2 regions of the Carboxydothermus ferrireducens DSM 11255 genome follow, and region 1 is predicted to be linked to the other one. Evidence: riboswitches for the same ligand, from Rfam matches in the RefSeq annotation. Region 1 holds a riboswitch; the other holds the start of a gene.
What was found. A riboswitch is a leader RNA that binds a small molecule or an ion and turns the genes downstream of it on or off. The one in region 1 is predicted to bind S-adenosylmethionine.
Positions count from the first base shown of each region.

Region 2: another riboswitch for S-adenosylmethionine. It lies ahead of CARFE_RS0105750 (O-acetylhomoserine aminocarboxypropyltransferase/cysteine synthase family protein); the one in region 1 lies ahead of CARFE_RS0102630 (methionine ABC transporter ATP-binding protein).

Region 1 is NZ_ATYG01000003.1:74,563-77,971, reverse strand. It holds gene CARFE_RS0102635 (methionine ABC transporter permease) at 1-585, opposite strand, end outside; gene CARFE_RS0102630 (methionine ABC transporter ATP-binding protein) at 588-1,601, opposite strand; SAM riboswitch class I at 1,663-1,767, opposite strand; gene CARFE_RS0102620 (ABC transporter permease subunit) at 1,878-2,726, opposite strand; gene CARFE_RS0102615 (ABC transporter ATP-binding protein) at 2,710-3,409, opposite strand, start outside.
Region 2 is NZ_ATYG01000013.1:69,201-72,609, forward strand. It holds gene metX (homoserine O-acetyltransferase MetX) at 1-384, opposite strand, end outside; gene CARFE_RS0105750 (O-acetylhomoserine aminocarboxypropyltransferase/cysteine synthase family protein) at 393-1,658, opposite strand; SAM riboswitch class I at 1,796-1,899, opposite strand; gene CARFE_RS14435 (HD-GYP domain-containing protein) at 2,033-3,265, opposite strand; gene CARFE_RS0105760 (EAL domain-containing protein) at 3,322-3,409, opposite strand, start outside.

The sequences.
Region 1 (3,409 bases):
TACCAAAATAGCCACGGTTATGAGCATCACATCCGTTTGAAAACGCATATAACCATACCGGACTCCGAGGTCGCCCAGCCCTCCACCACCTATGGCTCCGGCCATGGCCGAATAACCAATTATAGCTATTGCAGTATTGGTTAAACTCAAAATAATTCCGGCTCGGGCTTCCGGCAAAAGTACTTTGAAAATTACCTGCCGGTTATTTGCCCCCATGGCCCGGGCCGCTTCTACCACTCCAGGGTCAACTTCTCTGAGATTGGCCTCAATTAACCGGGCAACAAAAGGCGCCGCCCCTATTGTTAAGGGTACTATCGCTGCGCTGCTACCGATAGAGGTCCCGGCAATAAGCCGGGTTAAAGGAGTTACCGCCAGCATCAGAATTACAAAAGGCGCCGAACGCAGGACATTTACTACCGAACCCAGAATGCTGTAAATTACAGGATTGGGCATTATCCCACCATTTGAAACGGCATTTAAGAGAACTCCCACCGGAATACCAATTACCGCTGCAAAGAAAAGAGATACTCCGGTCATATAAAGGGTTTCATAGGTAGCCTTCAGGATTTCCGGCCAGTATTCCACTTCTACACCACCTCCAGCTTCACCGAAAGCTCGTGCAAAATTTGCCGGACCTTGTCTCGTTTGCTTTCATCCCCGAAAATCTCTACCGCCAAAATTCCGTAGGGAACGTCTTTTAAATGTCCGATATTGCCGTAAAGGATACTTAACTCCACACCCGTTTCTTTGATTATCCTGGATACCACCGGCTCATTGGCGGTATTGCCGGCAAAGCGCAGCAAGAGCACTTCCCTGTCAGGTCTTCTGGTCCGGGCATGGGCTAAAACCTCTTCCGGTAATTCCTTGCTGATTACGGTGTTAACAAACTCTTTGGTAATGGGGTGCGAGGGATTTAAAAAGACATCGGTTACTACCCCTTCTTCTACCACCCGGCCGTTGTCCATTACCGCCACCCGGTCGCAGATTTCGGTAATCACCCGCATTTCATGGGTAATGATAACTATGGTAATCCCCAGCTTTTGGTTAATTTCTGCCAGTAACTTAAGAATTTGTCCCGTCGTTTGCGGGTCCAGAGCAGATGTGGGTTCATCACAGAGAAGAATCTTAGGGTTTGCAGCAATCGCCCGGGCAATTCCCACCCGTTGCTTTTGGCCCCCGGAAAGTTCTCTTGGATAACTATCCGCTTTATCCAAAAGCCCCACCAGCTCCAGGACTTCCATAACCCGCTTCTTTATCTGTTCCCTGGGATAGCCCCCTATCTCCAGGGGAAAAGCTACGTTCCCAAAAACGGTGCGGGAATCCAAGAGGTTAAAATGCTGAAAGATCATCCCGATTTTTTGCCGCAAATTTAGAAGTTCTTTACTTGATAGCCGTGTGATTTCCACGCCATCCACCCAAACTTCACCGGAAGTAGGCCGGACAAGCCCGTTTATTGCCCGCAGTAACGATGACTTTCCGGCGCCCGATAAGCCGATGATGCCAAAAATTTCACCTTTTTTTATTTCTAAACTGACATTATCCACCGCTTTTACCTTTCTTTTCCCCGGATACGTAATGTCCAGGTTTTTAATAATAATCACTGTTACCACCTCTTTTGCAAAAAAATAACCCCCTTCCGGTTAGAAGAGGGTTTTGCTCCTCCTCTTATCTCCCGGAATTTAATCCGCAGGAATTGGCACCATTGCCAAAAATATGGCCGGTTGCCGGGCTTCATTGGGCCAGTCCCTCCGCCACTCTTGATAAGAGGCGATCTATGTCATCGCCGCTATTTAGTTCGCATTAAACTGAATTTGATTTTAAATTCGAAACTACCACCTGTCAAGTCCCTCTGAAAAAGTTTTAATTTTTTAAATTTTCTACGCTGCCTCCCGTTTATTAAAAAGATATATTCCCAGAATTACTACCCCCATCAGGTAAAGAAGCGTATATCCGAGAAAGTACAAGCTCGGGGGGTTGGCACTGCCAAATAAGGTTAAAGGTCCGGCAAAGTTGCTAACTCCAGAAAAAATATACGACACCCCTTTGCGGTAAATAGCGTCGGTAGGAAGGATAATACTGGTTAAAAGGCCGATTTCTTGCAAAATTTTCGTTTGTCCGGGAAAGAAGCTTGCCACCTGCTCCATCATCCCTCCCACCAGCGAAGCCATATACAGGGTAAAAGCAAAAAAACCGTTAGCCGCCGGCGACAACCGCACCGACCCGGTCAACGTCACCGCCGTTAAAATAAGCGGCATTCCGCTTAAAATAAGTCCTGCAAACCAGACATTCTGTGGGATAAAACCGGTAATAACGTAAAACTCGGCTACCAGCGCCAATATTAAAATTATCGCCGCAATAATGCCCAAAAGACCGTAACCAATAAATTTTCCCAAAAATACCTCCCACTTTTTAACGGGACGTACCAGTAGCGGCTGTAAAAGCCACGCTTCTAATTCTCCTGAAATCGCCCCGACCGCACTAAATACCGCTATCACGTTTACTGCAAGGGAGGCGAAAAACAAGCCAAAGGAAAAGAAAAAATTTAAGAGAATATAATGCTGTAGCACCATATCAGGAGTAGGACTTTTATAAATTTTTAAATTATCGCTGATAAAATAAAGGCCGGTACCGAAAAGAATAAGGTAAACCACCGCTAAAATGACAATTACCAAAAGAGTTTTTCTGCGCACCGCTTCCCTTAAGGTATAACTAATTATCTGCCCCATTTTTGCCCTCCACCGCCTGGATAAATAATTCCTCGAGCGCCGCCTTAAACGGCCGAACCTCATAAATATTAGCTCCCCCGAGGACCAAATCCCGCATTATTGCCGGTACTTCTTCTTCGCTTACCCCCAAAAGCTTTAACCCATTTGGGGCTTCCCCGGTTTGATACCGGGATTTTAGTTTATTAAGAAGAGCTTCGGGAATTTCCCCGCGGATTAAAATCCCGCGTCCGGATAAAAGTTCCGCAAGTTTTCCCCGGGCTTTTATTTCCCCGCGGTTAATAATCGCTACACTATCGGCTACCATTTCCACCTCAGATAAAAGATGGCTGTTTAAAAATACCGCTACTCCTTGTCTTTTAAGGTCGGTGATAATTTCCCGGACTTCAATCCGGCCTACCGGATCCAGAGCCGAAGTTGGCTCATCCAAAAATAAAAGTTCCGGTTCCCCTAATAAGGCCACCGCCAGGGCCAGCCGCTGGCGCATCCCCTGGCTGTAGGTCTTAATTCTATTATCTTTCCGCTCCCAGAGTTTGGTCCGGGTTAAAACCTCTTCTATTCTTCTCTTTAACTTTTTCTCTGGAAGGTAGAGGAGTTTCCCGTGAAAGCGCAAAAGCTCTTCTGCCGTCATCCACTCCGGCAGGCGAATATTTTCCGGGAGATAGCCTACCTTACGACGGACATGC
Region 2 (3,409 bases), on a different contig from region 1:
CATGTCTCTAATGGTGATAATGGGAAAACTCATGCCCCAGGGCTTCCCGGTAGCGGGGTTAATTGAAGAAGGCCCGGTAGTCCCGTAGCATCCCCCTAAAACGTTGGAGCAAACAATAAAGTATTTATTGGTGTCAAAAGGCCTTCCCGGTCCCACCATGGGGTCCCACCAGCCGGCCACTTTGTCTTCCGGCCGGTGTTTTCCCGCTACATGGGCATCTCCTGTTAGGGCATGTAAAATCAAAATCGCGTTATCTCCCCGCTCGTTCAGTTCGCCGTAAGTCTCATAGGCTACCGTTACCGGAGCAATTTTTTCGCCGCATTCTAAAGTTATTTCCGGAAAAGTAACCTTCTTGGTTTCCACAATACCAACCGAACCGTTCATTTTTCCTCCTACACCTGTGCTAAAGCATTATCTAAATCCTGGATTAAATCATCCACGTCTTCAATGCCAATGGACAAACGAATTAAATCTTCTGTTACTCCGGCCTTTAAAAGTTCTTCACTGTTTAACTGGCTGTGGGTGGTAGAAGCTGGATGGATGATTAATGATTTAGCATCCCCCACATTGGCGAGATGGGAGAAAATTTTTACCCCTTCTATTACTTTTTTCCCGGCTTCGCGTCCACCTTTTACTCCAAAAGTAAGCATGGCCCCAAATCCGTTTTTAAAGTATTTCTGAGCCCGGTTATAGTGAGGGTGGTCGCTAAGGCCCGGATAATTGACAAAGGTAACTTTCGGGTGCCCTTTTAAGTACTCAGCAATTTTAAGGGCATTTTCCGAATGTTTCTTCATTCTGAGCTCCAAAGTTTCTACTCCAAGTAGTATCAAAAACGCATTAAAAGGAGAAAGGGATGCGCCAATATCCCGCAAAAACTGGGTGCGGGCCCTGGCAATGTACGCCGCGGCCCCAAACTTTTCGGTATAAATCATGCCGTGATAGGCGGGATCAGGAGTGGTAAACTGGGTAAAACCCCCTGCTTTCCAGTCAAAATTTCCGCCATCGACAATGATTCCGCCTATCGCCACCCCGTGACCGCCAATAAATTTGGTAAGGGAGTGAATAACTATGTTAGCCCCATGTTCAAGAGGCCGAAAGAGGTAAGGGGTAGCAAAGGTATTGTCCACCACCAGCGGTATTTTATAGCTCTGGGCAAGTTTGGATAGAGCTTCAAAGTCAGGAATGGTAAGTCCGGGATTGCCGATGGTTTCCACATAAAGGGCCCGGGTTTTAGGGGTGATTAATTTTTCAAAGGATTCCACTTCAACATTTTCGGTAAACCTGACATTTATGCCAAAGGATTTAAAAGTATTGGCCAACAGGGTATAAGTTCCGCCATAAAGATTGGAAGAAGCAACAATTTCATCCCCGGCAGAAGCAAGATTCAAAAGGGCAAAGGTGATTGCCGCCTGACCGGAAGCAACCGCTAAAGCTCCAATACCTCCTTCCAAAGCAGCAATGCGGTTTTCCAAAACTTCGGTGGTCGGGTTGTCAATGCGGGTATAAATGTAACCGCCACCTTCCAAATTAAATAATGCTGCAGCATGCTCGGTGCTTTCAAATACGTAAGAGGTAGTTTGATAGATGGGAACCGCCCGAGCTCTGGTTTCCCTGTCCGGTTTTTGTCCGGCGTGAAGCGCTTTTGTCGCAAATTTCACTACAATCTCTCCTTTCTTTCCGCCTACTTTAGGGACGGCTCTGATTTTTGCGTCTAAACGCCTAAAAAAAGAACCCCCCTGATTTTGGTGTTTAAATAAAAAAACCTCTTCCGACAAGAAGAGGCTTTGGTTTCCTCCTCTTATCTCTCAGGATTATCCTCCTGCAGGATTTGGCACCTTTGCCAAAAAGGCCGGTTGCCGGGCTTCATAGGGCCAGTCCCTCCGCCGCTCTCGATAAGAGTGTTTCGTTATTCGCTATTTACTTGAAATTAATTCTATAAAGGATAAAACTATTTGTCAATTACTTAGCTCAAATTTTTTGTATATAGGCCAGAGAATAGCTCTCGATATTGTGACCTTTTTGTAAAGGTCAGTTATCCTGCCTCAGTTTCCAGAACCCTTTGCATTCGAGTAATAATCTCCGGATAACTATCCAAAAGTATTTTAACACACTCTCGGTCAATTCTGTTGGCCCGAACTTCGTTAAATAAAATCTCTTTAACCTCCCGGTATTTTAACCCCTTCCGGTAGGGGCGGTCTTCAGTTAGAGCTACAAACATGTCAACTACACCTAAAAGCCGTTCTTGTAGAGAAATTTCTTCGCCTTTTTTCTTAAAAGGATAACCACTACCATCAAGCTTCTCGTGATGAAAAGCAGCGGTGCGGACAATCTCCTCAGGAAAAACGTCTATCAACCAATAGTAGGTATAAAAAGTATGCTGTTTTATTACGCTAAACTCTTCCCGACTAAGGGCCGCAGGTTTTTCCAGTATTTCTTCGGGCACCGTAAGTTTTCCCAAATCATGTAAAAGTCCAGCTACTTCTAAAGCTTTTCGTACTTCAAGGTCAAAGCCAAAAATCTCTCCGGCAAACTTTGCCACTTCAGCTATAAGCTGTGAATGGTAAAATGTGAAGTGAGATTTATGGTCAATGATTTTAGCAAAAAGTTGCGCAATACTTATCACTTCATCAAGCTCCAGCCACCTGTGCTGGCCTGGATGTATATTTAAGCATTGATTTAAAATATCCCCATCCCCTAAAGTAAGCCAGAAATCCTCAGTTTCTGCAACCACTAAAAACACATCTACTATCTCTGGATCAAAAAGAATATTCTTACCAGAAACTATTTTTTCCACTACCTTCTCTTTCACCAGTAAGGGATGCATATTATCCTGAAAGAAAAACGCTACCCGGTCAGCAAGATAAATTATCCGGCTAAACAGCGGAATTTCCTTACCAGCAAGCCCGGTTTTATTTTTCCCTTGAAAATGATCGTGATGGCTTAAAATAACGGGAGCATATTGATCAAAATACGTGTTTTTAAGAAAGTTATAACCCCGCAGGCAATGTTCAAACTCCTCTTCCTCAAAAAAGTTAATAAGCTGCTCGTCCTTGCCCCAAGGCAAAACTCCAATATCATGAATCATTCCTAAATATATAAGGTCGTTTTTTTCAAACTCTGTAAGTCCCAATTTATCACCAACTAAGTAGGAAACATAGGCAACTTTCCAATGATGTTTGTTAAGGCCTAATTCGTTAGCATCAAAAGCTGAAAACATATTTTTTATTAAGTTAAAAAAGTTAAAAAAGTTAACCTTAATGGTCAAAACTAATACTCCTTTCAATAAAATTAAGTAGTTTTACCTCGGACCTCATCCTGGCACTACTTTTGTGCGTTATGAGAAATCAAGAAATATTGGTCCCCTTTTTGAACCAGATGAATAACCTCGTCTGGAGGCAATGGTTTGCTA